DNA from 2 places in the Streptomyces sp. WZ-12 genome. Region 2 is predicted to be linked to the other one. Evidence: riboswitches for the same ligand, from Rfam matches in the RefSeq annotation. Region 2 holds a riboswitch; the other holds the start of a gene.
What was found. A riboswitch is a leader RNA that binds a small molecule or an ion and turns the genes downstream of it on or off. The one in region 2 is predicted to bind cobalamin.
Positions count from the first base shown of each region.

Region 1 (10,452 bases), 8.0 Mb from region 2:
GCTCAAGGCCCACAACGTGGCTGCGGTGTGGGGAACTTATCGGGCGGCCGGGGCGCAGTGCCTGATCATGTCCGGACCGGTTGAGGACGAGGCTGCGGCCGCGGTGTACGCGGACGCCCTGGGGAACGCGGAGTTGGCGATCTGCCGCCTGCACGCCGGACCGGAGGAATTGACGCGTCGCGTGATGTCCCGTGCGGACGGCGGGAGTTGGGATCAGCCGGGTGACCCGCTGCGGGGGCGGTCCGAGGCCGAACTGCTGCGGGTGGCCGACCGCGCGGTGGCGTCGGCCGCCACACTGGACGCTACTGGGGTCGGCGGAGTACGCGTCGCCACCGACGGGCGCACCGCGGCGGAGGTGGCCGAGGCCGTCCTCGCCGATGCCGATCTCCTGAGCGGGGTGCTCAATTCGTGAGTGCCGGCGCCCTGCGTGAGTATTCGTCAACTAGCCGGCAATATAGGGGACTTCGGCCACGGCGAAGCCCCGGAGCTGGCAAGGTGACCCCATGGCCATGTCTTCCTCTCCCTCTTCCTCTTCTTCCTCCTCCTCGCCCCTCACCTACGAGCGGGTCGCGGACGTCCTCCAGCTCGCCGGCATGATCACTCACGACGAGGCGCAGGCAGCCCGCAAGGAAATCGGTGCCGACGGGGTGGAATTGACGCCCTATGACGTCGCCCTCACGCTCTCGATGTTCGGGGTGGCGGTGTCGATCCATGCCGACGACATCGATTTCCTGGAGGAGTCCTACGCCTCGCTGTTGGAGCGGGCGGCCGAGGCCACCGGTGGCGCGGTCACCGTCTCTCAGGTGCGTCTGCGCGAGGGGGAGCCCGTGGAGGGGTTCGGTTATCCCGATTTCAACGGGCGGGATGACGTCCTGGAGTTCGAGCGGAACGGTGAGCTGTTTTCCTTCTCTGCCGAGCACTTCTCCGAGGACTACTTCGACACGGCGGCCGCAGTGGAGGCAGTTGCCGCGTGTTCCCCCGACGATGATCCGCGCGCCTTCCATCTGGTGGATTTCGAACGGGAGCCGCACGGCATCTACGACACCGTGCTGGCGCTCGTCTCCCCCGAGCAGGCGCGGGTGTTGGAGGAGGAGTTGGGACTGGAGATACCGGGGTCACGATGAGGCTTCATATTCGCCTTCTGTGGCCTTAGTTGAGGCGGTACGGGGCGCTCCTGGTGGCCTGGATCGCGTAGTCGACGACGTCCGCCGGGTTCTGGCCCGAGCGCTGGTAGACCTCGCGGAGTCGCTGGGCGCCGTTGCCTTGGGTGCGCAGCCATCCGGTGGCCTGCTCGACGAAGGGGAGGTCGCCGGAGTCCAGCAGGGCCGGCCGTATGTGGGCTATCAGCGCGTCGACGGCCTGCCAGGCGGGGACGAGGTTGCCGGTCGCGGCGTCCGGCAGGTCTCCGGTCATTCCGTAGCGGGCCGCGCGCCAGCAGGAGGCGCGGAGCACCTCGCTACGGATCGGTGGTTCGGTGGGCGTGCGGTTCGCCGGGTGCAGGGCGGTCTGGACCAGGCCGCGGCAGAGGGCGGTGAGCAGCAGCTCCTCGTCCACGGTGAGGGAGACGTCGGCGACCCGTAGCTCCACGGTCGGCCATCTGACCGAGGGGCGGATGTACCAGTAGAGCATGCCCTCGTCCAAGCCGGCGGAGGAGCGCACCAGTTGGTCGACGGTGCCGTGGTAAGTGGCGGCGTCGGGGAGGTGCGGGGGTGGTCCCGCGGTCGGCCATCTGGACCAGACCACGGTTCGCCAGCTCGCGTAGCCGGTGTCGGTGCCGTTGTGCACCGGGGAGTTGGCGAACAGGGCGAGCAGGGCGGGGAGCCACGGTCTCATGAGGTTGCAGACGTGCAGGGCCTCGTTGAGACCGTCGACGCCGATGTGGATGTGGGCGCCGCCGACGCAGGAGGTGTGGGCGAGCGAGCCGTAGATCTCCTGTATGTAGGCGTACCGGTCTTTGGGGGTGAAGAGGGGCGGGCTTTCGACCGGTGGCATGCCGACGGCGATGAGTCGGCAGCCGTTCTCCTCGGCGGCCTGGGCGAATCGGTGGCGTCCACAGACCAGTTGGCTTCTCAGTTCTTCCAGGTCGTGGCAGACGCCGGTGACGAGTTCCAGTTGTGCGGCGTGCATTTCGGGCTCGGCGTGCGGGATGGCGGACGACAGCGCCGCATGGACCTCCGGGCCTTTGGGCGCCAGTCGCCTGCTGTGCGGGTCGACGAGGAGGAACTCCTCTTCCACGCCGACGGTGGGTACGGGCCAGGAGCGGTCGGCCGCTTCGGCGGGCATGGATGCCGGCCTCATGAGCGGGGGCCGGTTTCCTGGGCGGGGCGGCCGGGCCCGTCGCCGGTCGGCTGTGCGGGTGCGTCAGGGGACGGCACAGCGGAGGCACTCAGGGAACTGAGAAGCATGATCAAGATCGTATATCCCGATGCCGCCGTCGCGGTGCCCGGATAAGTAGCCAACAATTTGGGGTAGTTAGTGGGACTTCAGGGGAGGGGGTGACGCGAGTGCGTGGGGCGGTGGTGCAGGGTTGAGTGGGAAATGCCCGCAGCACAATCGGGCCGCCTGCCGGGATCCGGGCGTGCTGCGCGGTGATCGGGGCGGGCGGCCCGACGGGGAGTCCGTGCGGGTCAGCGGTGGGTGAAGCGGGGTGGGCGCTTGTCGATGAAGGCGGTCATGCCCTCCTTTTGGTCTGCGGTGGCGAAGACCGCGTGGAAGATTCGGCGTTCGAAGTGGACGCCTTCGGCGAGGGTGGTTTCGAAGGACCGATTGACCGCTTCTTTGGCCATCATTGCGACCGGAAGTGACATGCCCGAAATGGTTTCGGCGACCGCAAGTGCCTCGGTGCGCAATTGGTCGGCGGGCACCACGCGGGAGACGAGGCCGGAGCGTTCGGCCTCCGCGGCGTCCATGGTGCGGCCCGTCAGGCACATCTCCATCGCCTTGGCCTTGCCGATGGCGCGGGTCAGCCGTTGCGAGCCGCCGATGCCGGGCAGTACGCCCAGTTTGATCTCCGGTTGGCCGAAGACGGCGGTGTCTGCGGCGAGCAACACGTCGCAGAGCATGGCCAGTTCACATCCGCCGCCCAGGGCGTAGCCGGCGACGGCGGCGACGGTCGGCGTGCGGAGCCGGCCAAGCCGGTCCCAGGCGCCGAACCAGTCACTCAGGTACATGTCCAGGTAGCCCTGCGGCCGCATCTCCTTGATGTCGGCGCCGGCCGCGAACGCCTTGGCGGAGCCGGTGAGGACGATGCAGCCGCAGTCCGGGTCCCGGTCGAGGGCTTCGGTGGCGGCGACGACCTCGTGCATGAGCTGGAGGTTCAGGGCATTGCGGGCCTCGGGCCGGTTGAGGGTGATCAGGGCGGTGCGGCCGGTGCGTTCGACCAGGATCGTCTCGTAGCTGTCGGTCGGTGGCGTGGTGGTCATGCCGGTCCTCCGTCGCGCTGTTCCCTGATGTCCCGGACGATGCCGGAGAAGTCGGCCTCGACGCCGGCCTCTTGGGCGTAGGCGGCATACAACTGGGCCGCGTGCTGGCCGAGTTCGGCGCGGACGCCAGTGGCCTTGGCCGCGTTGGCGGCCAGGCCGAGGTCCTTGGCCATGAGCGGTGCGGCGAAGCCGGGGCGGTAGTCGTGGTTGGCGGGGCTGGTGGGCACCGGGCCGGGGACGGGGCAGTTGGTGGTCAGGGCCCAGCACTGGCCGGAGGAGGTGGCGGCCACGTCGTAGAGCGCCTGGTGGGAGAGGCCGAGGCGCTCGCCGAGCACGAACGCCTCGCTGACCGCGATCATCGAGATGCCCAGGATCATGTTGTTGCAGATCTTCGCCGCCTGGCCGGCGCTCGGGCCGCCGCAGTGGACGGTCTTGCGGCCCAACACGTCCAGGAACGGCGCGACATGGGCGACGTCGTCCGGCTCGCCGCCCACCATGAAGGTGAGGGTGCCGGCCTCGGCGCCGACGACGCCGCCGGAGACCGGTGCGTCGAGCATCCGCATCCCGGCCGCGGTGGCCTTGTCATGGGCGGCGCGGGCGTCGGCGACGTCGATGGTGGAGCAGTCGACGAAGAGCGTTCCGGGGCGGGCGGCGGCGAGGATGTCGTCGTAGAGGGCGAGTACGTGGCGGCCAGCGGGCAGCATGGTGAAGACCAGGTCGGCGTCGGCGACGGCCTCCGTCGCGGACGCGGCGGGCGTCACGCCGGCGGTGGCGGCCGCGTCCAGGCAGGTGGCCACCTTGTCGTAGCCGCGCACGCGGTGGCCGGCCGCGGCGAGGTTGGCGGCCATCGGCGCGCCCATGTTGCCCAGTCCGATGAAGGCGAGGGTCACGGTCACCAGGGGACCTCCTGTGTCGGGCCGGGTTGGGTGAGTCCCAGCTCGTCGGCGCCCAGGGGGGCGAAGAAGCGCGCGATGTGCGCGTCGGTGACGTCGGCGAGGGCGGGCGGGGACCAGCGCGGGTTGCGGTCCTTGTCGACGATCTGGGCGCGGATGCCCTCGACCAGGTCGGGGGCGGTGAGGGAGGCGCAGGAGACGCGGTATTCCTGGTCGAGTACCGCTTCGAGGGATCCCAGGTGCCGGGCCCGGCGGAGCGCGGTGAGGGTGACCTTGAGGGAGGTGGGTGACTTGGTGAGCAGCGTCTCGGCCGCTTCCTTGGCCGCCGGGTCGCCGTGGGAGGAGAGCCGGTCGATGATCTCCTCGACGGTGTCGGCGGTGTAGCAGGCGTCGATCCACGGCCGTTGGTCGGCGAGTTGGCCGGACGGGGCCGGGCGGACGTGGCGCTCCAGGACCGCGTGGACGGGGCGCTCGGCGAGGTCGTCGCCGAGTGCCGGGAGGGCCTCGGAAGGAACGTAGTGGTCGGCGAGTCCGCACAAGAGGGCGTCGGCCGCACCGATCTGAGCGCCCGTCAGCGCGAGGTGGAGGCCGAGCGATCCGGGTGCGAGGGCGAGGAGGTAGGTGCCGCCGACGTCGGGGATGAAGCCGATGCCGGTCTCGGGCATGGCGATCCGGGAGCGTTCGGTGACGATGCGGACGCTGCCGTGGGCGGAGACGCCGACGCCGCCGCCCATGACGATGCCGTCCATGAGGGCGACATAGGGCTTGCGGTAGCGGGCGATGCGGGCGTTGAGCCGGTACTCGTCGGCCCAGAAGGCGGCGGATGCGGTGCCGTCGCCGTCGCGTGCGTCGTCGTGGACGGCGCGGATGTCGCCGCCCGCGCACAGGCCCCGCTCCCCCGCGCCGGTCAGTACGACGGTCTCGATGCTGGGGTCGTTCTCCCAGGCGGTGAGGGCCCCGTCGATGCGGCGGACCATGGGGTGGGTGAGGGCGTTGAGGGCACGGGGGCGGTTGAGGGTCAGATAGCCGGCCCGGCCGCGGGTCTCCAGCAGGACGGGCTGGTCGTCGGCGCCGGTCACTGGAACGCCTCCGTCAGGCCGCGGGCCACGATGACGCGCATGATCTCGTTGGTTCCTTCCAGGATCTGGTGGACGCGCAGGTCGCGCACGATCTTCTCGATGCCGTATTCGGCCAGGTATCCGTAGCCGCCGTGGAGTTGCAGGGCGCGGTCGGCGACGGAGTAGCCGGTGTCGGTGGCGAAGCGCTTGGCCATCGCGCAGAGTTGGGGTGCCTGGGGGTCGCCCCGGTCGAGTGCCTGGGCGGCCTGGTGGACCAGGGCCCGGGCGGCGGCGAGTTCGGTGGCCATGTCGGCGAGGCGGAAGCGCAGTGCCTGGGCGTCCAGCAGGCGGGTGCCGAACGCCTCGCGGTCGGCGAGGTGGGCCAGGCTGCGGTCCAGCGCGCTGCGGGCGCCGCCGAGGGAGCAGGCGGCGATGCCGAGGCGGCCGCCGTTGAGGGCGTTCATGGCGATCCGGAAGCCCTGGCCCTCGCCGCCGAGCAGCCGGTCGGCGGGGATGCGGACGCCGTCGAGGATGACTTGGCGGGTGGGTTGGGCGTTCCAGCCCATCTTGCGCTCGTTGGCGCCGAAGGAGACGCCGGCGTCGTCCTTGTCGACGAGGAAGGCGGAGATGCCGCGCGGGCCTTCGTCGCCGGTGCGGGCCATGACGACGTAGAGCTGGGCGGCGCCGGCACCGGAGATGAACTGCTTGACGCCGGTCAGGACGTAGTCGTCGCCGTCGCGGACGGCGCGGGTGCGCAGGGCCGCGGCGTCGGAGCCGGCGCCCGGTTCGGTCAGGCAGTAGCTGGCGAGGTCGTCCATCGCGCACAGCCGGGGCAGCCAGCGTTCGCGCTGGTCGGGGCTGCCGTAGTGGTCGATCATCCAGCCGACCATGTTGTGGATGGAGAGGTAGCCGGCGATGGCGGGGCAGCCGGAGGCGAGGGTTTCGAAGATCAGGACGCCGTCGGCGCGGGCGAGGCCGCTGCCGCCGGACTCCTCGCGCACGTAGACGCCGCCGAGTCCCAGGCCGGCGGCCTTGCGGAGCACGTCGAGGGGGAAGTGCTTGTCGCGGTCCCAGTCCAGGGCGTGCGGGGTGAGGTGGTCCTGGGTGAAGTCCAAGGTGGTTTCGACCAGGGCCAGTTGGTCCTCGGTGAGGTAGGTCGTGGTCACCGTGCTCACCTCATGACCGGGATCGTGAAGCTGGCGCCCTCCCTGACGCCGGCGGGCCAGCGGGAGGTGACGGTCTTGGTGCGGGTGTAGAAGCGGATGGCGTCCGGGCCGTGTTGGTTGAGGTCGCCGAAGCCCGAGCGCTTCCAGCCGCCGAAGGTGTAGTAGGAGACCGGGACCGGGATGGGGACGTTGACGCCGACCATGCCGGTGTTGACGCGTCGGGTGAAGTCGCGGGCGGTGTCGCCGTCGCGGGTGAAGAGGGCGACACCGTTGCCGTAGGGGTGTTCGCTGGGCAGGCGCAGCGCCTCTTCGTAGTCGGCGGCGCGCACGACGGACAGGACGGGGCCGAAGATCTCCTCCTGGTAGATCCGCATGTCCGGGGTGACGCGGTCGAAGAGCGAGGGGCCGGCGAAGAAGCCGCCCTCGTGGCCGGGGAGGGTGAAGTCCCGCCCGTCGACGACGAGTTCGGCGCCCTCTTCGACGCCGAGGTCGACGTAGGAGCGCACCCGGTCGACGGCGTCCCGGCCGACCAGCGGCCCGAAGTCGGCGTCCGGGTCGTCGCTGCGGCCGACGCGGAGTTGGGCGATGCGTTCCGTCAGTCGTGCGACCAGGGCGTCGGCAGTGTCCGCGCCGACGGGTACGGCGACCGAGACGGCCATGCAGCGTTCGCCGGCGGAGCCGTAGCCGGCGCCGATGAGGGCGTCCACGGCCTGGTCGAGGTCGGCGTCGGGCATGACGATCAGGTGGTTCTTGGCGCCGCCGAAGCACTGGGCGCGCTTGCCGTGGGCGGCGGCGGTGGCGTAGACGTGGGCGGCGATCGGGGTGGAGCCGACGAAGCCGAGCGCCCCGACGCGGGGGTCGGTCAGCAGGGTGTCGACGGTTTCCTTGCCGCCGTTGACGACGTTGAGCACACCGGGCGGCAGGCCCGCTTCCAGGAACAGTTCGGCGATCCGGTGCGGGACCGAGGGGGCGCGCTCGGAGGGCTTGAGGATGAAGGCGTTTCCGCAGGCCAGGGCGGGGGCGGCCTGCCAAAGGGGGATCATCGCGGGGAAGTTGAAGGGGGTGATCCCGGCGGCCACGCCGATCGGCGAGCGCAGCGAGTGCACGTCGATGCCGGTGCCGGCGTTGTCGCTGAACTCGCCCTTGAGCAGGTGCGGGATGCCGGCTGCGAACTCCACGACGTCCAGGCCGCGTTGGAGGTCGCCGTGGGCGTCGGGGATGGTCTTGCCGTGCTCGGAGGAGAGCAGGCGGGCCAGGGAGTCCTTGTCGCGCTCGGCGAGTTGGAGGAAGCGCAGGAGGACCCGGGCCCGGCGTTGGGGGTTCCACTCGCCCCAGGCGCGTTGGGCCTCGGTCGCGTCGGCGATGACGGCCTCGGTCTCGCCGCGGGTGGCCAGCGGGACGCGTGCCTGGACCTCGCCGGTGTTGGGGTCGTAGACGTCGCCGTGGGCGCCCGAGGTTCCCGGGGTGGGCTTGCCGCCGATGAAGTGGGTGAGTTCGCGGGCGGGTTGGGGAGTGTGTGCACGGACCATGGTTGCCTGCTCTCGTCAGGTGGGATCCGGGGATGGCGCGCCGGGCCGCGCCGCGCGCGGTGGCGGGCGGGCCGTGGGGACGCGGGATCGCGCAAGGCGGAAGGACCGCTCAGGCGGCGGGGGCCGCGGAGGCGGTCCTCCCCGCCCGTCCGGGCGGTTGACCAGGCTCGCGGGTACGCACCGGTGCCATGCGTGTCTGCTCCATCCTCGTGGACAACACGGAACGCCCCACGGCCGGTATCCTGACTTCCGGATCGGCGCGCGCCGCCCGCCTTCCCGACCTCTTACACGTCAGTGGCGTACTGCTCGACGGCGTGCTCCCCGGTAACAGTGGCGGGACCGTGCCGGATTCGCACCGGCTTCCCTGCACCGTGGGCCTCGCTCTCGAATATATAGTTGGACGTCCTAGTAAATCTACCCCTGACCGCACACCGGCCCCCTGCCTGGCCGCGGGCAGGGGGCCGGGGCGGGCGCCCGTCAGGGCAGCACGACGATGTTCGGCTTGCCCTTCACCGGGTGCATGCTGACCTCCGTCCGCACGCCGTAGACCTCGGCGATCAACTCCTCGGTCAGTACGGCCTCCGGGGCGCCGTCGGCGAGCAGTCGGCCCTGGTCGAGGACGCAGACGCGGTCGCAGAAGGCCGCGGCGAGGTTGAGGTCGTGGACCGCAATGACGGCCGTGACGCCGAGCGCCCGGACCAGTCGCAGGGCGTCGAGTTGGTGGCGCAGGTCCAGGTGGTTGGTCGGCTCGTCGAGCACCATGACCGACGGTTGTTGGGCCAATGCCCGGGCGATCAGCACCCGTTGCTTCTCGCCGCCGGAGAGCCGGTCGAAGCGCCGGTCGGCCAGTTCGGCCACGCCCAGCGATGCCAGCGCGGAGCCGACGGCCTCGGTGTCGTTCCGGCCGTCCGCCTGGAACGCCCGGCGGTAGGGGGCGCGCCCCATCGCCACCACGTCCCGGGCGGTCAGGCCGAAGTCGGCGGGCATCTCCTGGAGCACCGCGGCGAGCGTGCGGGCGACTTGGCGGGCCGGCAGGTGTCGGATGTCCGTGCCGTCGAGCAGGACGCGGCCGGAGCTCGGCCGCAGGGCCCGGTAACAGGTGCGCAGCAGGGTGGACTTGCCGGCCCCGTTCGGACCGACCAGCCCGACCACTTCGCCCGGTCCGGCCCGTAGCGAGACGGCGTCGACCAGGGTGCGACCGGCCACCTCGACGGTCACCGACTCGATGCGCAGTTCGCTCACGCCAGCCCCTTTCGGTACATCAGCCACAGGAAGGTGGGACCGCCGGCCAGGGCGGTGACGATGCCGACGGGGATCTCCTCGGGGCTGATCACCGTGCGGGCGAGCAGGTCCGCACCGATCAGGAAGACCGCTCCGAGCAGCGCGGCGACGGGCAGGGCGCGGCGGTGGTTGGCGCCGACCAACAGCCGGGTGATGTGCGGCATCATCAGGCCGACGAAGCCGATCGCTCCGCTGACCGCCACCATGACCCCGGTCAGCAGGGCGCACAGGACGAAGAGCAGGGCCCGGAAGCGCCCGACGTCCAGCCCCAGTGCGGCGGCGGCCTCGTCACCGGCCAGCAGCACGTTCAGGTGCCTGGCGGTGCCCAACAGGGCGACGGTGCCGAGCAGTACGGCGGCGGCCGGCAGCCACAGGGCGTCCCAGCCGGTGCCGCCCAGTCCGCCGAGCATCCACTGGAGCGCCGACTGGGCCTTCTGCGCCTGGTCGGAGGTGACGATCAGGAAGCTGGCGACGGCCGACAGGACCTGTCCGGTGGCGACCCCGGCGAGGATCAGTCGGACCGTGGTCATCCGACCGCCGGCCCGCGCCAGGGCGTAGACGATCAGCAGGGCCGCCAGTCCGCCCAGGAACGCGGCGGCGGAGACCGAGTAGTGCCCGAAGACCGTGACGCCGCAGACCACCACCAGGACGGCACCGACGCCGGCGCCTGAGGAGATGCCCAACAGGCCGGGATCGGCAAGCGGGTTGCGGACCAGTGCCTGGAGCGCCATGCCGCAGACCGACAGTCCGGCGCCCACCGTGGCGCCGAGCAGCACCCTGGGCATCCGGACGTCCAGCACGATGGTCTCCCGCACCCGCGGCCAGTCGGCGTCGACCAGGGACGGCACGACCCGGTGGGCCAGGATGCGCCAGACCTCCCCGGGCGGCACCGCGACCGAGCCGAGGGCGACCGCGCAGGTGGCCGCCGCCAGCAGCAGTACGGCCAGTCCGGCCACCACCGCCGCGTACCGGTATCGGGTCACCGGAAGGAGTCCGGGTGAAGCTGCCGGGCCAATGTCTCGACGGCCGCCGGCACCCGCACGCCCAACACCGTCGAGCTCAACGGCAGTACGGCGAAACGCTGGTGGCGAATGGCCGGCACG
Region 1 is NZ_CP118574.1:8,860,743-8,871,194, reverse strand. It holds gene PV796_RS38975 (AAA family ATPase) at 1-412, shown strand, start outside; gene PV796_RS38970 (hypothetical protein) at 510-1,124, shown strand; gene PV796_RS38965 (carboxylate-amine ligase) at 1,150-2,283, opposite strand; gene PV796_RS38960 (enoyl-CoA hydratase) at 2,628-3,422, opposite strand; gene mmsB (3-hydroxyisobutyrate dehydrogenase) at 3,419-4,318, opposite strand; gene PV796_RS38950 (enoyl-CoA hydratase/isomerase family protein) at 4,315-5,394, opposite strand; gene PV796_RS38945 (acyl-CoA dehydrogenase family protein) at 5,391-6,539, opposite strand; gene PV796_RS38940 (CoA-acylating methylmalonate-semialdehyde dehydrogenase) at 6,545-8,068, opposite strand; cobalamin riboswitch at 8,284-8,457, opposite strand; gene PV796_RS38935 (ABC transporter ATP-binding protein) at 8,546-9,310, opposite strand; gene PV796_RS38930 (FecCD family ABC transporter permease) at 9,307-10,332, opposite strand; gene PV796_RS38925 (ABC transporter substrate-binding protein) at 10,329-10,452, opposite strand, start outside.
Region 1: another riboswitch for cobalamin. It lies ahead of PV796_RS38940 (CoA-acylating methylmalonate-semialdehyde dehydrogenase); the one in region 2 lies ahead of PV796_RS03245 (CbtB domain-containing protein).

Region 2 (20,836 bases):
GCTCGTCGAACCGGTCTTCTCCAGGATCGCGCCGACGTGCGTCTTCACGGTGCCGACCCCGATCCCGAGCCGCTGGGCGATGTCCTGGTTGGACAGGCCCTCGCCGAGCATCGCGAGGACCTCCCGCTCCCGGGAGGTGAGCCGGTCGATCCGGTCGTCCCCGGCCGTGGGGGCGACGGTCCCGGCCCCGCCGCGCAGCATCCGCGCGATCACCGAGCCGGTGACGCCGGGGGAGAGCACGGCATCGCCTGCAGCGGCCGCCCGCACCGCGCGGATCAGCTCCTGCGGGCCCTCGTCCTTCAGCAGGAAACCCGAGGCGCCGGCCCCCAGCGCCCGGACCACGTTGTCCTCGTCGCCGAAGGTCGTCAACATCACCACGCGCGGCGCCGGTTCCAGGGCCAGCAGCGGCTCGATCGCGCTCAGCCCGTCGCACACCGGCATCCGGATGTCCACCAGCGCCACATCGGGGCGCTGCGCGGCGGCCTCCGCCACGGCCTGCTGCCCGTCGGCGGCCTCGGCGACGACGTCGATGTCGTCGGCGTGCCGGAGGATCAGCCGGACGCCGTGCCGGACCATCTCCTCGTCGTCGGCGAGCAGGACACGGATCGGCCGGGCGGGCTCGGTCATCGGGGGGTCTCCCAGGGGGCGGCGTCCCGAACCGACGGGACGGTGAAGCGGTCGATGGCGATGAGGCGGTGCGCGGCGTCGAAGCAGTAGCGGGTCACCGGGAAGCCGCCGGGGCGGGCCCCGTGGGCGTCGCCGAGCGGGTAGATGCAGCCGACCGTGCCGGCCGGGCGGGGCGGTTCGTGGCCGGTGGCCGCGGCCCGAATGGCGGGGAAGTCCGCCACGCCCTGCTTGGCCAGGTCCTGGAACGGCATTCCTACGTAGGGCGGTTGGGGAGGCGAGGGCACGCCCCGGGGGTGGCCGACGAAGACGAACCCGATCCCGAGGACCATCAGCACCCCCAGTCCGGCCAGCCCGAAGACGAGCGTCAGCGCCTCGGCGGTCCGGCGGGCGCGCTGCACGGAGTCGTCGCGCGCGTCGGCACCGGGCGCGGGCGCGGCGGGCGCGGCGCCGGGCCGTTCACCGGCGACGATCTCGCCGGGCTCGGCCGGCACGACGGCCGCCACCTCGAACCCGCCGGACGGTAGGGCGGTGGCGTCGAACTCGCCGCCGAGCAGTTCCACCCGCTCCCGCAGGCCCGCCAGGCCGCGACCGGTGCCCACGTCCCCGGCGGCGACCGACGGCGCAGGGGGAGCGCCGTTGCGGACCGTCACCCGCACCGTCTCGGCATCGTGCACGACCCGGACGGTGACATGCGCGGTGGCCGCGTACCGGTGCACATTGGTCAGCGCCTCCCGCACCACCCGGTGCACCGCTCGCCGGACCCGCTGCGGGCGGTCCGCGAGATCGGCGCCCTGCCAGGCGAGTTGGACGGCGATGCCCCCGTCGCGGGACTCCGCGACCAGTGCCTCGATGCCCGCGCGGGTACCGGTCGCGTCGGTGAGCGCGTCCGGCCCGGTGTCCCGGCCGAGCGGCCCGAGCACCCCGAGCGCCTGCCGCAACTCGCGCATCGCGTCCCCGGTCGTGCGGCGCACCAGGACCGCTTCCTCGCGCAGTTCCGGATCGGCCTTCTCCAAGGCCAGCTCCAGCCCGCCGGCGTGCAGCGAGACCAGGCTGAGCCGGTGGCCCACCATGTCGTGCATCTCGGCGGCGATCCGGGACCGTTCCTGGACCCGGGCCTCGCTGTCGACCAGCCGCCTGGCCCGTTCCGCCGCGTCGCCGCGCTCCCGCAACGCCCGGACCAGCCGGCTCTGCTGCCCGTACACGGTGCCGACCAGGCCCGGCACGATCACCGCGGTGACCGCCAGGACCAGGCCCAGCGCCACCCCGTACGGGATCGAACCGGGGCCCAGCCAGGGCGCCGTCGCCGTCGCGGCGACCACGGAGAGCAGACCGGTGGCACCGAGGAGGCGGGTCCGCCGGCGGGTCCGGACGGTGCGGCGGGTCACGCTGTACGCGGCCGCCGCGGTGACCGGGCCCAGGCACGGCAGCGCCCCGGTCAGCGCCGCGAGCGCCAGCAGCGCGGTGCCCGGGAAGCGACGGCGCAACGGGAAGAGCACGGCCCCGGCGGGGACCGCCAGCAGGTGGTAGCCGGGGTGCGGCAGGTAGTCGAGACGCGCCACCACCGCGAACAGCGCCAGCGCCCCCAGCGCCGCACCCACCGACTCCACCGCGGGCCCGCGCGAGAACGCGGCGGACCGGTGACCGGCGAAACGGCGGAAACGACTGGTGAGCGACACGCTCTCCAGTATCGGCGCCCCCTGACCACGCCGCCGTGAACCCCACGGCCGATCCCGGCTCTACCGAAAGACAGAGGCGCGCCGGCCACTCCCGGATCTCTTCCGGGGTTCCCGCTAGGCCCCGGCCGGGCGGCGCGGATCGCGGCGCATCGCCCACAACACCGGCCCGCCCTCCGGCAGGTGCAGCTCCGCACGCACCGTGAAGCCGAAGTGCTCGTAGAAGGACAGGTTGTCCGGCTTGGAGGACTCCAGATAGGCGGGCAGGCCCTCCGCGTCGGCCTTGGCCAGCCCCGAGCGGAGCAGGGCGGCCCCGTGGCCCCGGCCCTGGGCGGCCGGGTCGGCACCGATCACCGCCAGGTACCAGTGCGGTTCCTGGGGCGCGTGTGCGGCGGCCGCCTCGACGGTGTCCCGGAACAGCGGCGCCCGGTCGCCGAGGAGCTCCACCAGCTCCGCGATGGTCTCCGCGTCCGGAACGGCCTTGGCCCGCGCCTCCGGCGGGACCCAGAAGGCGGCCGCCGCCGCGGTCCGCTCGCACACGCAGTGCCGGAGGTACTGCCGGGTGAAGAGGGTGGTGAAGTAGCGGCCCAGGTTCGTCGCGCGCGAGGCGTCGTCGGTGAAGAACCACCGCATCATCGGGTCGTCGTCGAAGGCGCGGGCCAAGGTGCGACCGATCAGCGGAGCGTCGTCGATCGTCGCCGCCGTCGGGGTGTTCGTTGTCGACATACAGGTGATTCTGTACCCGGGTGATCTTCGATGGCGCGGCGGGGTCCGCTCCGCGTGCGGGCCATCGGGCTTGCTGGTGGCGGGAGTTGGGGGTGAACGCGGCGGCGGGGTCGGCGGCGGACCGTGGCGATGGGCCCGGCGGAGCCCGCGGTGACCGGCCGCCCGGCGCTGCGCCTCAGACGGAGCCGCGGTGCCGCCACCGCCGGAAGGGGTGGCGCGGAACCCGCACCGCGACCCGGCTGAAGTCCATCTGGCCGGCCAGCTCCACGTGCAGGACGGTCGACTCCGTCGGGCCGGCCCGGCGCGGAATGGTGACCTTGCCGTAGCGCACCGCGAGGGCGTCGGCGTGCACGGCGATTTCCGGGCGCGTCACCAGGCGCAGGAGTCCGCCGCGCATGTCCATGTCGATGCGCAGGGTGTCCCGCGTGAGTACGGCCTCGGTGAAGTCGAGCGTCACCTCCGACCAGGACGACAGGATCTCCACCCGTCGCGGCACCGTCCAGCGGCTGTCGCGGCGGAAGGAGCCGCCCTCCTGGTCGATGCGGAGCACGTCCGCCAGGTCCGCCGCGCCGTCGTCGAGTGCGGTGCCCTTCGTGGCCGGCAGGTCGGTCGTGAGCGCGGCGAGCTCACCGAGCGTCCGCGCGCCCAACGCGGATTCCAGGCGCTCGTCCAGCTCGACGGCGGTCAGCCGGCCGTCGCCCGCCGCGATGCGCAGGAGGTCCACGGTGCGGTCCCGGTCCGCGTGCGAGGCCCGCAACGCGGGCGCCGCGCTCGGGCGTTGGGGCCGACCCGTGGTCGAGGTCTCACCCGGCATGTCTCTCTCCCTGATCGGTGAGGTGTGATCCGTGATGCGCGATCTGTGGTGCGGGATCTGTGGCGCGTCATCCGTTGTTCGCGGACTTACGTTATATCGCGTTGCAGTCGCGAGCCAAGACGGCTGACGCCTTTCGGCCGGAGGCGGAGAGTCGGTGGTCTTGGGCGGCGACCAGCCCCGTGGCACGATCGGGCGGGTGACCAGCAGACCCACCACGGCGCAGCACCTGAGCGATCTCGCGCGCCTGCGCCGAGTCCGTGACCGGATCGACCGGGAGTACGACCGCCCGCTGAACGTCGAGGCGCTCGCCCGCGGCGTGCACATGTCGGCCGGGCACCTCAGCCGCCAATTCCGGCTCGCCTACGGTGAGTCGCCGTACTCCTACCTCATGACGCGGCGCATCGAGCGCGCGATGGCGCTGCTGCGGCGCGGTGATCTCAGCGTCACCGAGGTCTGCTTCGCGGTCGGCTGTGCGTCGTTGGGCACCTTCAGCACCCGCTTCACCGAGCTCGTCGGGATACCGCCCAGCACCTACCGGCGCCGGGCGGCGCAGACCACGGAGGGCCTCCCGCCGTGCGTGGCGAGGCAGGTGACCAGGCCGATCAGGAACCGGGAGGCACCGGCCGCCGACCCCGATTAGCGTGATTGCCATGAACATCACCATCGACACGAGCGTCCTCCCGCACACCGACCCGGACGCCTCGCTGGCCTTCTACCGCGACGTCCTCGGCTTCGAGGTCCGCAGCGACGTCGGACGGGGCCCGATGCGTTGGATCACGGTCGGCCCCGCCGGCCAGCCCGACACCTGCCTCCTCCTCGCGCCGCCGGCCGCCGACCCCGGCGTCACCGACGAGGAGCGCCGCACGATCGCCGAGATGATGGCCAAGGGCACCTACGGCTGGATCCTCCTGGCCACCAAAGACCTCGACGGCCTCTTCGAGCGCCTCCAGGCCAGCGACGCCGAGGTCATCCAGGAACCGACCGACCAGCCCTACGGCGTCCGCGACTGCGCCTTCCGCGACCCGGCCGGCAACCAGATCCGCATCAAGGAAGTGCGCTGAGTCCCACGAGTTGCCCAACTTCCCCGAGCGTCCCGAGCCCTCTGGGCCTCCTGAGTCCCCTGAATCAAGTGGCGCGTGGCGAGAGCGGGCGGGCAGACTCCTGTCCGTAGTGAACAAGGGACAGGGACAGGGGCGGGACATGGCGAACAGCGCACTCCTCGTGATGGACGTTCAGCGGGACATCGTGGACGCCGTCGACGACGGCTCCGGGTATCTGCCGCGGTTGCGCAAGGCGATCGACGGCGCCCGGTCCGCCAACCTCCCCGTGATCTACGTGGTGATCGGGCTGCGTCCGGACAGCCCGGAGGTCAGCCCGCGCAACCGGGTGCTCACCGCCATAGCCCGGGACGGTCTGTACCGGGAGGGGGACCCCGGCACCGAGATCCATGACGCCGTCGCGCCCCGGGAGGGCGACGTCGTGGTCACCAAGAGGCGGGCGAGCGCGTTCTCGGGAAGCGATCTCGACCTGGTCCTCAGGGGGCGCGGCATCGACAGTCTGGTGCTCACCGGCCTGGCCACCAGCGGCGTGGTGCTGCACACCCTGTGCCAGGCCGCCGACCTGGACTTCGGCCTCACCGTGCTGACGGATGCCTGTCTCGACACCGACCCCGAGCTGCATCGGGCCCTCACCGACAAGCTGTTCCCGCGGTGGGCGGATGTCGTGACCGTCGATGACTGGTTGCGGGGCATCGCGTGAGGCGGCGCGGCTCAGACGGTGGGGTGGTCGGGGACAACCACCGGTCCCTGGTCGAGAGTTGGCGGTAGTCGCGTTCCGCCGGCGACGTGTCGTTGGAACCCGGCGTCGGTGCGCAGGAGTTCGGCGTACGTTCCGGTGGCGTGGGCCGTTCCGCCGTCGAGCATGACGATGGAGTCGGCCGTCTCGATGGTGGTCATCCGGTGCGCGATGACGAGCAGGGCGCACTCCCGCCGGAGGTTGTGCAGGGTGACCGTCAGGGCGGCCTCGTTGGCGGGGTCGAGGTGGGCGGTGGGCTCGTCCATCAGCAGCAGTCGGGGGCGGGCCAGGATCGCCCGGGCGATGGCGAGCCGTTGGCGTTCGCCGCTCGACAGGCGCGCGCCCCGTTCGCCGATCCCGGTGTCCAACCCGGCCGGGAGGTGGCGGACCCGCTGGGCGAGGTTGACGAGGTCGAGGACCCGCCACAGGGCGTCGTCGTCGGTGGTGACGTCGGGCGCGGCGTAGCAGAGGTTCTCCCGCAACGTGCCGTGCAGCATCGGACAGTCCTGCTCGACCCAGCCGATCCGCGAGCGCCAGGCGTCGAGCCCGAGGTCCGCGACCGCGTGCCCGTCGATGCGGAGGTCGCCGCTCCACGGCTCGTAGAACCGGTTGACGAGCGCGAAGGTGGTGGACTTGCCGGCTCCGGACGGGCCGACCAGGGCGACGAGGGCGTGCGGCGGGACGGTCAGCGACAGCCCCTGGAGCACCGGAGTGTCGGGGGTGTATCCGAACCGCAGGTCGCGGAGCTCCAACGCCGGGGCCGCGGGGGCGTGGTGGGACGGTTGCCGACGCGGCGTGCCGCGGCCCGCCGGCGCGAGGGCGCGGTCCTCGGTGGGGAACGAGTAGACCTCCTCGATGCGTTCGATGGCGCCCTTCGCCCTGCTCACCGAGGCGACGCCCTCGATCAACTCGGTGACGGGGCCACCGAGTTGATTGGCGTAGAGCAGGATCGCCACCAACGCGCCGAGCGAGAGCGCCCCCTCGTCCACGCGGGCCGCGCCGACCAACAGGACCAGGACGAAGGCCGCGTTGATGGCCATCTGGGCCACGGGCGCGATCGTCGCGGTGAGCCTGGCGCTGTGCAGCGCCTCCTCGTAGGCGTGTTGGGCCAGCCCGGTCAGGTGGTCGATCTCGCGCCGTTCGGCGCGGTTGGCACGGACCGTGCGCAGGCCCGACAGGGCGCGTTCCAACCCCGCCGAGATCGCCCCGACGGCGGTCTGGAGCCGCATCGACACCCGACCGATCCGCGTCGACAGCACCTTGATCACGATGCTGCCGACGAGCAGCACGCTCAGGATGAGCAACATCAGTACCGGATCGATCACGAACATCGCGCCGACACTGCCCAGCGCGATGCAGAGGTTGGTGGCGAGTTGGACGGAGACGTGCGTCAGCGCCTCCCGCAGGACGACCACGTCCGTGGAGGCGCGCGCCATGAGGTCGCCCACGCGCAGCCGGTCGAAGGCGTCCATCCGAATCCGCAACAGGCGCTCGAACAGCCTGGTGCGGGTGTCCAACACGAACCGCTCGCCGGCCCGTTCCAACAGGAAGGCGGCGCCGGAACCGATCAGTGCCTGGCACAGCAACAGCAGGACCAGGCACGCCACCGGCAGGAACAGCGGCCGGTGCGCGGTGAGGGCGTCAACCACCCCCTTGGCGGCCAGTGGTTGGGCGACGCCGACCGCGGCCGCGACCAGGGTGAGGAGCAGGGCGGCGCTCAACGAACGGCGCTGCCCCCGGGTCAACGTCCACAGTTGTCGAAGCATCGAGCGCACCGCTCCCTCTCCGGACCGACCGGGCTCAGGACGCCTCCACCAGTCCGGACGACCGGAGTTGGTCGGTCATCGCCGTCAGGTCCTCGCGTGCCTGGTCCAACCCGATGCCGAACCGTTCCGCGAACTCCTCGGCCACCTGGTCGGTGGTGCGGCCGTCGAGCAGGCGTTGGAGCGCATAGGCGCCGGTCTGGTTGAGCTGCCAGTAGTGTCCGGTGCGCTGGCTCATCAGCACCGCGCCGTCGTCGGTGTCGGTGGCGAGCGTGTGGCTGGTCAGGCTGAGCTTCATGGGGCGACGTTCCTCCGTGAGATGGCCCTAGCGGGCCGCGTGCTTGGGAATCGTGGGGGCGACGGTGAGCAGCGGCCGGTAGTAGCCGTCGGGGTACGGTTCGTCGATCACCTGGCCGTCCGCCTCGATCCAGGCGTGGGCGGCGAACGGCGTGGTGCGCACGCCGGTCTGCCAGGTGGGCCACGTCCCCTTGACGCGGCACAACACGGCCGCGGCGATGGACCGTTGGAGACAGTTGTGGACCGCGCAGCGCAGGCTCACCGCGACCACCGCGGCGCGGGCCGCGGAAGCCTGCGCGGCACTGCTCGGACGGGCACCGACGCGCAAGCCCTGGAGCACGACGCGCAGATAGCGGGGCGGCAGCGCGGCCAGCGGCCGGGCGAGGGCCACCGCGGCCAGCGGCAACACCCGCCGATGCAGGGGCAGTTGGACGCGCGGCGGCAGCGCGCACGGGGGGCTGGTCACAGGGTCTCCTCGGGATCGGACACACGGGGACGAGGGGTGGCGCCGCTGTGGGCGAGGCCGGCGGTCGCCGACGACCGGCCACCGGAGCGGGCCGCGATCTCCCGCAACCACAGCTCGGCGCCCAGCGTCGCTTCCAACTGTGCGGACCAGACATCGGAGCTGCGCGGCGGCGTGCCCAAGGTGGTCCGGAACTTCGCCACGTCGATCAGCCCGCGGCGCGCCAACTGCGAGTCCGCGAACAGCTCCAACAGGTCCGGCACGTGGTCCTGCATGGCGCGGTCGACGGACTCCTCGCAGTACCCCTTGGTGGACCGGTCGAGGACCACATCGGGCACCAGACCCCGCATCGCCTCGGCCAACACCGGCTTGTACCGCCAGGGGGTGTAGCGCTCGTGGGGCTGGATCGACAGCACCGCCTCCACCACCCGGTCATCCAGGTACGGCAGTTCCAGGCGCAACCCCTCGACCGCGTACTCGCGGCACAGCAACCGCAACACGGGCCCGGCGCTGCGCAGCGCGGTGAGCGCCTCGTGCTGCCCGCGGTCCGGGGCCAGGGGGGCGATCCCCGCCGCCACGCCGTGGAAGAGCCGCTGCGTGGTCCGCACCGCGTCCCCGGTGGCCCATGGCGTCGCCGGCAGCCGCGCCCCCCACCCCAGGGCCGGGACCGGACTGTCCGGCGCGGGGCGCGCGAGCTGATCGGCACACCGCCGCCACCACGTGCCGAGGTCCTCCCCGCGCAACAGCTCGGACAGGCTGGCCCCCAACGGCCAGCGGGACAGCGCCCGGTGGGCGCGCAGTTGACGCCAGGCGGTCACCGGGCTGCGCCGCAACAGCGTGTGCAGATAGGCGGCGCTGCCGGTGAACAACTCGTCGGCGCCGTGCCCGGCCAGATGCCATGTGGCACCGTGCTCGACCAACAGTCGGATACCGGTGCGGACGGCGTTCATCCCCCGGGTGGTGGCCCGCGGCGCCTCCGTGTCGGAAGTCCAGTACGGCGGGGAGAACACCGGCGGCGCGCTGCTCTCCGGCATGGTCAGGTGCTCGGCGTGCTCCAGGGAGCGCGCGGCCCGCTCCGCGTAGAACGGGTCGTCGTTGATCGCGCTGCCGCCGGTCCACCGGAAGGTCAACAGGTCGGGGCGGTGCTCGGCGGCCAGGAAGCACAGCGACGTGGAGTCCATGCCGCCCGACAGGTCCGCCGACAGCCTGCCCTGTCGGGGCTGCCGCAGGGCCACCGCCTCCCGCAGTCGCTCGCGCACCTGATCGACGCCCTCGGTCAGGGACAGGTGCGGCTCCGGCGGCTGCCACCAACGCACCGTGCGCGTCGAGCCGTTGCCGGGCAGCACGAGATAGGAGTCCGCCGGCACCTGTTCCACGCCGCGCCACCAACTGCGTTCGCTCAACGGTGCGAAGAACATGCCGGAGGTCACGCTCGCCGCGAGCAGCTCCTCGTCCGGCTCCGCGCCGATGATCCCGGCCAACACGTCGGCCCGGTCACCGGCGATCGGCACCTCGTCCAGACAGGCGGTGAACACGCAACGGGACCCGGTGACGGTCCCCTGGAACCGCACCTGGCCGTCGACCGACGCCAGCAGGTGTGCGCTGCCGGGCAGTTGACGGGCCAGTCGGTCCAGGTCCGGCAGGGTGCGCACCTGGGAGATGAGCGTGGACAGGCGCTCCGACGTGACGGAGACCGTGCCGAACACCGCAACGCGCGCTGGGCCCGCGTCCGCCACCACCAGGTCCGCCGGGTCCCACGAGCCGGCCAACCACGGTCGCCCGGAAGCATGGGTCACCATCTGCGGTGCCGCGGACTCGACTTGGCGATGGGCCCAGGCTCCGCCCGGGGAGTCCGGGAAGACCACGAGGTTGTTGTCGTTGGGGGATTGCAATGCCTCACCACCAGGTATCAGGGCGACTTCCGCGCCGCCGGCGCGGCCGCCGGAGCACCGTCCATCACTGACGGAGATCGCGCAACTGCACACAGTTGAGATCACGCCATGACTGGCGTGACGGAACGGATCGACCGGCGCTCGCTCCGATGCCCTTCAGGCCGGGCGACTTGGCGCCGGCGGCGCACCCCCTACGCCACCCCTATATGCCAAGTCCGTGCTGCGTACAGGGAGATATTGAGCCGCGCGTTCTGCCGCGCCCCGCCATCCCTCCGAACGAAGGCGGTCGCGACCCGCGGTGACTCTTACCGCAGGTAAGAAAGCGTCTTGTATTGGCTTGAGTTGCTATACGTGAGTAGACACTCTGGTGGGAACCCGCTTACATGAATCGGCGCCACTTCGGAATCCACCGAGATGGATAGGAGAAAGTCATGTCCAAGAAGCAGCTTCCCGAGCGTTACATGCCGCCGGCTGCCGCCAAGGTCGGCCAGTTCAACAAGGACACCGACGGCACGATCCACACGAAGAAGGACGCCACGACCATCGGCTTCAAGAAGGCCCAGTAGTCGCGGTAGTGGCCTCTGGCTGATTGCCGGAAAAGAGATCGTACCCGGCCCTGCATCGGACCATTCCCTCGCATTCTTGTGCGACGGAGCGGGACGGCTGAAGCCCCCGGCGCGGGGCCGGGCATCGCTCGACAACTCTCCCTCCCTTGGGTTCTTTATAGGGCGGAAGTGAACGCGGCCTTCAACTCCCGGACGCGTGCGGCACGGTGACGTGCCGCGCCACCGCCGGGAGCGGGAGGCCGCCCTTCCGTGCGCCTATCGTGGCCTCCGTCCCAGGTCAATGCCCCGTTGAAGGCGGGGCGGTGCTGGCCGCCGGCCCGATGTCGGCCCTCCTCTCTCGTTAACTTCCCCGCCCGCGCGCATGTTCCGGCCGAGCGGCCGAAAACCCCTATCCAATCCGACAGTTGACCGAAGAGTCGGATTTCCTTCCGCTCCTCTGTCGGGGGCGCCTCGGCTCGGTCGATGCCTCCCGTGGCGCCCCGAAGGGGTCGCAGAATTCACCGGAGCGTAATGGTTTCGTTGGCCCCGGACTGCCGGAGGCGAACTCGCGGGATCCGGTTAAGGGGGCGATATCTTCAAGGGTGGGCGAGGCGAAACGTGCGGATTTCGTTGGGGGTTCATCGAAAACGCGGCGGGTGTGCAACTCGAAAATGCCCCCGCGCTCGAACGCCGCCCGTGGTCTTTGCGCCACGCGCGGGCGCGAACCCGTTGTTTCGGGCCGGCACTTGTCTCGCTCGGCCGTTCGTGCAAAGCGCTTCGAAGGGCGCGTTCTGCGGGACTGGTCGCGGGTGCGCCGGTCGTCTCATCGGACGCTTTTGCTAGTTCGAATAATTGGGCATCGCACGGGCGATTGGGTGCAGGTGTTTGACGTGGATACCGTGCCGTAACCGTCCTTCGCGGACGCCAGGCAACGCATGGGCCGCGCGCCTGAGCCCTGCCACGGCCGAGCCGGCACCGCGCCGGGTTGATACCGCACTGCCTGGTACCGCACCGGGTTGCCTGGCAACTGACGCTCCCCGTCCGTGCGTTCCTCCCTCCCCGCACCCTCCGTTGTCGGACCCTCGCTCTAGACTCGCTCTCCTAGGGCTCGTTCCCGGGGAGTTGGAGGGGGTGTCCATGAGCGGGGAGTGGTCTGCCGGCGGTGGGTTGCCACCGGTGGCTGCGGCGCGTACGGCCGAGGCGCGGCGCAGCGGGACGTGGTCCTCGGCGCTGTCGACGGGTGAGTTCGCCGCGCTCAGATCGGTGGGCTTCGAGCCGGTCGGGCAGGTGCTGGGCTCGGCCGTGTACCGCGTGGCGGGCGGCGGGACCAACTGGCGCTACTACGACTGCGGCTACGGGTCAGCGGGGTGGTCCGGGCGCGGTTCCGGGCCGGCGCCGGTCGCCGTATCGGGGCAGGGCGCCGCCTCCAAGGCGCTGGTCGACGTGCTGATGGCGGCGCGCCATGCGGCGCTCGCGCGGATGACGGCGGAGTGCACGGCGTTGGGCGGGGACGGTGTGGTGGCCGCGGACCTGACGATGGCCCCGTTCCCCTCGGCGCCCCACTGCTTCGAATTCCAGGTGATCGGCACCGCCGTCCGGGCACAGGGGGACGTGCGGCCGAAGCGCCCCTTCACCACGCACCTGGACGGCCAGGGGTTCGCCAAGCTGATCGACGCGGGGTGGGTGCCGGTCGACCTCCTGGTGGGGCTCGCCATCGGCTCCCGGCACGACGACTGGACCACCCGGCGGCAGAACTGGTTCGCGGCCGGCAATCAGGAGGTCACCGGCTGGAGCCAGTTGGTCGCGCTGACCCGTCATGACGCCCGCCAACGGATCGGCGAGCAGGCATGGCACGCCGGAGCGGACGGCGTGGTGCTGGGCGACAACCGACTGCGGGTCTGGCACGAGGACTGCGTCCGGGCGCGCCGGCGCAACAAGGACTCCGACCAGAAGGACCACGTCGCCGAGGCCACCCTGATAGGCACCTCGGTGGCCGCCTTCACCGTGCGCCGGGAGGCGCAGCCGCGCACCCTGACCGTGATGCCACTGGATCCCGACCGGCGCCGTGCGCGTTCCACGTGACGGCGATCCGCGTGACGAGCTGCCCGCCAACGCAAGGGCCGCCCCCGTCCGCCGCCGTGACCAGTCACCCGGCACCCTTCGCTCCACACCAACCGCCCATCATCACCTCACCACCAGACACTTTCCCGAGGGGGACCGCTGATGACCGCCACCGACCCGACCGCCCAGGGCGTACCGGCCGATGCGATGCGGCGGCTGGCCGAACTCCAGCCCGGCCGGCCGGGGGGCTCGCTCTTCACCAGTGACCTGACGGTCAACGAGTTCCTGCTCGTGCGGGAGGCGGGGTTCCGACCGCTCGGCCTGGTCCTGGGCAGTTCGATCTACCACGTGGGCATCCAGCTCGGCCGTTGGGGAAAGAACCAGGAGCTCACCACGTTGAGCCAGGCCATGTATCACGCCCGGGAGTTGGCCATGACCCGGATGGAGGCCGAGGCGGCACAGCTCGGCGCCGACGGCATCGTGGGCGTGCGGCTCTCCGTCGAGGCGCGGGAGTTCGGCAACGACATCGCCGAGTTCATCGCGATCGGCACCGCGGTCAAGGCGGACGCGCCCGCGCCCGGCGGCAACGGGAGCTGGCGCAACGCCAAGGGGCAGCCGTTCACCTCGGACCTGAGCGGACAGGACTTCTGGACCCTGGTCCGGGCCGGATACGCCCCACTGGGCATGGTGATGGGCACCTGCGTGTACCACATCGCCCACCAGAAGATCGGTTCGATGTTCTCCAACATCGGCAAGAACGTGGAGATCGAGCCGTTCACCCAAGCGCTCTACGACGCCCGGGAGTTGGCGATGGAGCGGATGCAGCGGGAGGCGGAGGAACTGCACGCCGAGGGCATCGTGGGGGTGCAGCTCAACTCCCACAACCACCGCTGGGGCGGGCACACCACCGAGTTCTTCGCCATCGGCACGGCCGTGCGGCCGCTGCGCGACGACCACGTCATCGAACGCCCGACGATGGTGCTGAGCCTGGACGGGTAGGTCCGGTCCGCCCCTGACCCGTCGGACAGGCCGCAGCACGCGATCCGTTGGACCCAGACCGAAACGAAAGGCCGCTGTCGATGTCCTCCCACCTCCCCGTGCCGCCCGAGCCCGGCGGCGAACCCGCCTCGGTCGAGCTGCTCGCCGCCGCACTGCGCCGGGACGCCGCCGATCTGGAGGTGTACGCCCAGGTGCTCACCGGGACGCTGGCGGACGCGCTGCCGCCAGGTTCGGTGGCGATCGAGCGCAAGCGCGGCATGGCCGACCGACTGGCCGGCCGGGAAGGCAAGGTGGTGTGCCTGGACGTCGCGCTGGGCGAGCAGCGTCTGGTGCTGAATCTCACCGGCGGCCGCCCGAGCGGCGAGGTGTGCCGGGAGGTGCGGGGGGTGATCCTCTCCCGGCGCCCGGTGGCGCTGGACGAGTGGGTGCGGGAGCTGGCCGAGGCCATCGCCGCCCGCGCCGAGTCCGACGCCCGGGCCCGGGCGGCGCTGGAGCGGCTGCTGTTGGGCGGGTGACACCCACCGCGGGCACACCGGCGCAGGGGGCGGGCCGAGCCACCCCGATGCCCGGGCCGACCCCGTTGGCCAGGCGTCGACTGTGGCGGCGACACCTGACCAAGTGGCATGTCGACCGCCTGCCTTGTTGGCGTGCGCTGGCTTGTCGGCCTGCGCCGACGGCTCGTTGACGGGAGGTCTCGTGACGGCCCGTAGGGTGGGCGTCGTCGAAGGGGGGTGCACAGGTGGACGGATCGGGCGGGCGGCGGCCCACGATGGCGGACGTCGCGCAGCGGGCGGGGGTGTCACGGGCGCTCGTGTCGATCGTCTTCCGCGACCAGCCGGGAGCGAGCGAGGAGACCCGCCGGCGGGTGCTGCGGGTCGCCGACGAGATCGGCTACCGGCCCGACAGCGCCGCCCGGTTGCTGGCGCGCGGGAGCAGCCGCACGCTCGGCGTGATGTTCACCGTGCACCAGACCTTCCACACCGACCTCATCGAGGGCATCTACCCGGAGGCCGAGCGGCTGGGCTACGACGTGCTGCTGTCCGCCGCCACCGAGGAGCGGAGCCAGGCCAAGGCCGTCGAGGCCCTGCTCGGCCACCGTTGCGAGGGCCTGATCCTGCTCGGTCCGGATGCCGAACCCACCTACCTCGGCGGAGTCGGAGGGCACACCGCCACCGTCTCGATCGGCCACCGGACGCCCCACGCGCGCGTCGACGTCGTGCGCAGCGCCGAGGAGAGCGGCGTGCGCCAGGCCATGGACCACCTGGTGGCGTTGGGGCACCGGCGGATCGTGCACATCGACGGCGGCCGTGGCCCCGGCGCGTCCGAACGCAAAAGCTCCTACCGGGACGCGATGGGCCACCACGGGCTGGCGGCCGAACTCCGGATCATCCCCGGTGAGCACACCGAGCGTTCGGGCGTCGAGGCCGGTCGGCTGCTGCTGAACGAGCGCGACGACGGACGGCCGCTGCCGACCGCCGTCCTCGCCGGCAACGACCGTTGCGCCATGGGCTTGTTGATGGCGCTGACGCGGGCGGGTCTCGCGGTCCCGCGGGACATCTCGATCGTCGGCTACGACGACAGTCACCTCTCCCACCTGATGCCGGTCGGCCTCACCACCGTCCGCCAGGACGCCCGACGGCTGGCCGGGCACGCGGTGCGCTGCGCCGTGCAGCGGCTGGTGGGGCCGGAGTCGGCGCCGCGCGAGGCGGTGGTGGAACCGCGGCTGGTGGTCCGCGAGACCAGCGGACCCGCCCCTCAACCGCCGCGCTGAGCCCGGCAGTCGAGCGGCCCCACGACGCCCGCCGCAGCCACGAAACCCCGTACCGCACACCACACCCCGCATACCGCAACCCAGCCGGAGGCAGCCCCGTGAGCAGTCGCGTCACCCTCATCACGCCCGCGATGAGCCGGTCACTGCGGCAGGCCCGTTTTGGCGACGGCGAGGACGGTGACGCGATCGACGACAGTGCGGCCGCCAGGGCCCGTTCGGCCGCCGGATCGCTGCCCCGGGCCGCCCGGGTGCGCACCTCCCCGAGCGCGCGCTGTCACCAGACGGCCGCCGCGCTCGGTCTCGACGGTACGGACGCGGCCGAGTTGAGCGGTCTCAACGTGGGGCGTTGGACGGGCCGGACCCTCGACGAGGTGGGGGCCGCCGAACCGGAGGCCGTGGGCCGTTGGCTCGCCGACCCGGCGTGCGCGCCGCACGGTGGCGAGTCGGTGCGGGAGCTGTGCGGACGCGTCGCGCGCTGGCTGGACGCGCTGCCCGCGGCCGGCCGGACGCTCGCCGTCGTCGAGCCGGAGGTGGTGCGGGCGGCGGTCGTACACGTCCTCGGCCTGCCCGGGCCGGCCTTCTGGCGGCTGGACGTGCCCCCGTTGACGGCCACGGAACTCAGCGGTCGGGCCGGCCGCTGGAACCTGCGGCTCGGCCAGGCCCTGCCCGCGTCATCGTCCCCGTCATCACCTCCGCGCCCGCCGGACACCGCGGCGGAGCGCTGAGCGTCCCGGCCGGTCCGTCCCCGTACCGCACACGCCCGAGAGGGCCCACGGAAATTCCGGGGCCCTCTGGGGCGTCTGCGGTACGGGCGTCAGTTCTCTTGGCGCGGGCGTTAGTTCTCCACGGGGACCGCTCGGCCGGCGGTGACGGCCTCGGCCCGCGGATGCAGCAGCCGCTCGGCCAACTCGCCGAAGAGGAGGCCGAATCCACCCCACAGCACGGCCTGGATGGCCAGTGCGGAGAGCCGGAACCGCCACAGCAGGGTGGCCGGGAAGTCCGTCGGCACCTCGTTGACGGCCGGCAGGACGGCGTAGGCCACCCCGATCACGACGGCGAAGGCCACCACCGCGACGACGGTCGCGTACCAGGTACCCAACCTCGGTGCCAGGCGCCTGCCCAGGATGCTGGCCGCGAGCGCCAGCAACACGCCGAGCAGCATCATCAGGAAGTACAGGGCGGTGCGTTTGCCGATGGTGTCGGGTTCGCCGACGGACGGCGGATTGGCCGGGTACTTCAGGAACGGCACCACGTACACGGCGAGCAGTGCGCAGCCGGACAGCAGCAGCGCGGTCGCCCGGGGGCCGAAGCGGCCGACGCGGCCGAGCGCGAAGGAGAAGGCGAGGGCGGCGATGCCGCCGAAGGCGACCCCGTAGACCAGTACGCCCGTGGCGAGGCCGGCGGTGGACTGGAGGGAGCGGGAGACGACTGCCATCTCGTGCTCGTGGGAGTGGGCGGCCTCGAACCGGATCGCGCTGTCGACGTTGGGCTCACCGAGGAGATAGGCGACGAGCAGCGCGAGCACGCCGGCTGCGAGGCCGGCGAGCATGCCACGGACGAGGAGGTTTCGGACCGTTGTGGAGTTCATGGGCGTGCGGCGTCCCTCGTGTCAGTGGCAGGGGAAGCCGAGCAGGTGGCGGCCGTCGTGCACCCACTCGTGGATGTCCGTGCCGTTGAAGACGGAGGTGGCGCCCTGCTCGGCGCCGACGAAGTAGAGCAGGACGAGCATCAGGATGCCGAAGAAGATCGCCCAGGGGGCTATCGCCTTGAGCGGCAGTTTGGTGGGTACCGCGGGGGAACCGGCGGTCGGCTGGGCGACGGACTGCGCCATGGCAGGGCCTCCTCTGGGAGTTCGCGTCCCATCTCGGTGGTGCACAGGTCGACGGCTGCGGGTCTGACTCACGGGACGCCCAACGCGTTGGACCGTCCCGCTCACAGTGGCGCGACCGTGCCGGATTCCCACCGGCTTCCGCATGCCGTCGTCAACAATCGCGCCGACGATACCGCGTGGCAGGTGCATGGCCAAGATGCGGGTAACCCGACGTGATCTTCCTCTCGCGCAGGGCTACCGGCCGGCTGGCGGGCGGGTAACTCCTGGCCAGTCCGGCACTGTCACCCGCCGCCGCTCACCCCCGCCCGACGATCCGCGGCAGCTCCGCCAGGAGGTGGCGCAGCCGCTCGACGGGCACCCCGCCGCCCTGCGCGACCTCCTTGGAGCCGCCACCACGGCCGTCCAACACCCGCTTGACGAGAGTGGACGCGTTCAACCCGGCGGCCGTGGCGGCGCCGTTGAGGGCGAGTACGAGGGCGCCGTCGTCGCCGGCTACCGCCGCCAGGCCGGGGCGGTCCGTCGGGAGCCGGTCGCGGACGGCCAGGGCCAGGGCGCGCGCATCGGCGGCCGGGCCCGCCGCGGTGGCGGTGACGACCAGGGTGCCGTTGGCGTCCACGCCGGTGGCGGCCAGCTCCGCGGCCCGCGCCGCGGTGGCCACGGCCTTCAGCCGGGCGTTCTCGCGGTCGGCGGCCTTCAACCGGTCCAGCAGGCCGCCGATCTTCTCCGGCAACTCCGCGCGCGGTGACCCCAGTTGCTCGGCGATCCGGGAGACCAGATCGCGTTCGCGGGCCAGGTAGTCGAAGCCCTCGATGCCCACCGCCGCCTCCAGCCGCCGCATGCCGGCGCCGACCGAGGACTCGCCGGTCAGGGCGACCGTGCCGATCTGCGCGGCGTGCTCGACGTGGGTGCCGCCGCACAGTTCGCGCGACCAGGCGCCGCCGATCTCGACCACCCGCACCTGCTCCCCGTACGTCTCGTCGAACAGGGCGAGCGCGCCGATCTCCTTGGCCTCGGGCAGCGTCATCCACCGCACGCCCACCGGCAGGTCCCTGCGCAGCGCCCGGTTGGCGGCCTCCTCGATCTCGCTGCGGACGGTGGGGGAGAGGGCGCCGCGCCAGGGGAAGTCCAGGCGCAGATAGCCGGGCCGGTTGTAGGAGCCGGACTGCAGGGCCGTCGGGCCGAGGATCTCGCGCAGTGCCGCATGCAGGACGTGGGTGCCGGAGTGGGCCTGTCGGGCGCCCAGCCGCCACTCGGGATCGACCGCGGCGACCACCTCGTCGCCGACGGCCAACTCGCCTGCGGTGACCCGGATTTGATGGGCGATCAGCCCCGCCAGCGGCCGCTGCACGTCGAGGACCTCGGCCTCGGCGGAGGCGCCGGAGAGGCGGCCGGCGTCGCTGTCCTGGCCGCCGGACTCGGCGTAGAAGGGGGAGCGGTCCAGGACGACGGTGACGATCTCGCCCTCGCGGGCGACCGGGACCGGGCCGCCCGCGCCGACCACGCCCAGGACCCGGGCCTCGGCGGTCAGGGATTCCCACGCCCGCCAGTCGGTGGGACCGTGCGCGTCCAGCAGCGAGCGGAGCGCCGAAGTGTCAGCCGTGCCACCGGACTTGCGGGCCCGGGCGTCGGCGCGGGCCCGCTCGCGCTGCTCGTTCATCAGGGTGGTGAAGCCCTCGCGGTCGACCTCGACGCCCTGTTCGGCCGCCATCTCCAGGGTGAGGTCGATGGGGAACCCGTAGGTGTCGTGCAGCAGGAACGCCTGCCCGCCCGGCAGGGTGCGCCCGCCCTCCTCCCGTACCCGGGCGACGGCGGTGTCCAGGACGGCGGTGCCCTGCCGCAACGTGGCGCGGAAGGCGTCCTCCTCCCCGCACGCCTGGTCGGAGATCCGCGCATAGGCGTCCGCGACCTCCGGATAGCTGGGGGCCATGCAGTCCCGCGCCACCGCCAGCAGTTCGGGCAGGGCCGGGTCCTGGTAGCCGAGTTGGCGCATCGAGCGGACGGCTCGGCGGAGGATGCGGCGCAGGACGTAGCCGCGGCCCTCGTTGCCGGGCGCGGTGCCGTCGGCGAGCAGCATCAACGCGGTGCGGACGTGGTCGGCGACCACCCGCAGCCGGACGTCCGTCTGGTGCGCCGCGCCGTAGCGGACCCCGGCGAGTTCCGCGGCGCGGTCGAGGACGGGCCGGGTCTCGTCGATCTCGTAGAGGTTGTCCTTGCCCTGGAGGAGGGTGGCCATCCGCTCCAGGCCCATGCCGGTGTCGATGTTGGGGCGGGGCAGCCGGCCGAGGATCGGGTAGCCGGACTTGCCGGCGCCCTCGCCGCGTTCGTCCTGCATGAACACCAGGTTCCAGAACTCCATGTAGCGGTCCTCGTCGACCGCCGGGCCGCCCGCGCGGCCGAGCGCCGGACCCCGGTCGTAGTACAGCTCCGAACACGGACCGCACGGGCCGGGCACGCCCATCGACCAGAAGTTGTCCTCGTCGCCCCGGGCCACGATCCGCTCGTCGGGCAGCCCCGCGAGCGTGCGCCACAGGCCGCGCGCCTCGTCGTCGGAGTGGTGGACGGTCACCCAGATCTTCTCCGGGTCCAGGCCGTAACCCCCGTCCGCGACCGGGGAGGTGGACAGCTCCCAGGCGAAGGCGATGGCCTGCTCCTTGAAGTAGTCCCCGAAGGAGAAGTTCCCGTTCATCTGGAAGAACGAGCCGTGCCGGGTGGTCTTCCCGACCTCCTCGATGTCGAGCGTGCGCACGCACTTCTGCACGCTGGTCGCCCGCGGCCACGGCGGCTCCTGCTCGCCGGTCAGATAGGGCTTGAACGGGACCATGCCGGCGTTGACGAACAGCAGGGTGGGGTCCGGTGTGGGCAGCGGGGCGCTGGGCACCACGGTGTGCCCGCGGTCGGCGAAGAACGTGAGGAAACGGGAACGGATCTCGGCGGTGCGCACGGTGTGCTCCGAATCGACTCAGGCGGGAACGAGGGCGGGATGCAGCGCGGCGTACTCCAACGGCGCGGACGGGTCGATGGACACGCTCAGTTGGGCCGGGGCGGCGCCCGCGCGCACCAGCAGGTCGCCGACCGCGGCGATCATCGCGCCGTTGTCGGTGCACAACGTCAGCGGCGGCACCCGCAGTTCCACCCCCGCCGCCGCGCACCGCTCCTCCGCGAGCGCCCGGACCCGGGAGTTGGCGGCCACCCCGCCCACCACGACCAGCGTCCCCACCTCGTACTCCCGGCAGGCGGCCAGCGCCTTACGGGTCAACACGTCCGCGACCGCCTCCTGGAGCGAGGCGGCGCCGTCGGCCAACGGGAGCTCCGCGCCGCGGAGTCGGTACGACTCGGCCCAGCGCGCCGCGGCCGTCTTCAGGCCGGAGAACGAGAACGCGTACGGGTCGCCCTTCCCGCTCGTCAGCGGGCGGGGGAAGGCGACGGCGCAGGGGTTTCCGTCCCGGGCCGCCCGGTCGATCGCCGGGCCCCCGGGGTAGGGCAGACCGAAGATCCGGGCCGCCTTGTCGAAGCACTCGCCGGCGGCGTCGTCGATGGTGTCGCCCAGGTGCAGGATCGGATCGCGGACGAGGTCCCGCAC
Region 2 is NZ_CP118574.1:832,661-853,496, reverse strand. It holds gene PV796_RS03335 (response regulator) at 1-627, opposite strand, end outside; gene PV796_RS03330 (sensor histidine kinase) at 624-2,303, opposite strand; gene PV796_RS03325 (GNAT family N-acetyltransferase) at 2,418-3,026, opposite strand; gene PV796_RS03320 (DUF1707 SHOCT-like domain-containing protein) at 3,202-3,840, opposite strand; gene PV796_RS03315 (helix-turn-helix transcriptional regulator) at 4,037-4,480, shown strand; gene PV796_RS03310 (VOC family protein) at 4,491-4,901, shown strand; gene PV796_RS03305 (cysteine hydrolase family protein) at 5,041-5,598, shown strand; gene PV796_RS03300 (ABC transporter ATP-binding protein) at 5,610-7,400, opposite strand; gene PV796_RS03295 (lasso peptide biosynthesis PqqD family chaperone) at 7,435-7,695, opposite strand; gene PV796_RS03290 (lasso peptide biosynthesis B2 protein) at 7,723-8,160, opposite strand; gene PV796_RS03285 (asparagine synthase-related protein) at 8,157-10,049, opposite strand; gene PV796_RS03280 (hypothetical protein) at 10,481-10,615, shown strand; gene PV796_RS03275 (heavy metal-binding domain-containing protein) at 11,732-12,676, shown strand; gene PV796_RS03270 (heavy metal-binding domain-containing protein) at 12,818-13,654, shown strand; gene PV796_RS03265 (hypothetical protein) at 13,735-14,169, shown strand; gene PV796_RS03260 (LacI family DNA-binding transcriptional regulator) at 14,424-15,425, shown strand; gene PV796_RS03255 (histidine phosphatase family protein) at 15,524-16,150, shown strand; gene PV796_RS03250 (CbtA family protein) at 16,261-17,013, opposite strand; gene PV796_RS03245 (CbtB domain-containing protein) at 17,035-17,256, opposite strand; cobalamin riboswitch at 17,293-17,448, opposite strand; gene alaS (alanine--tRNA ligase) at 17,552-20,197, opposite strand; gene tsaD (tRNA (adenosine(37)-N6)-threonylcarbamoyltransferase complex transferase subunit TsaD) at 20,216-20,836, opposite strand, start outside.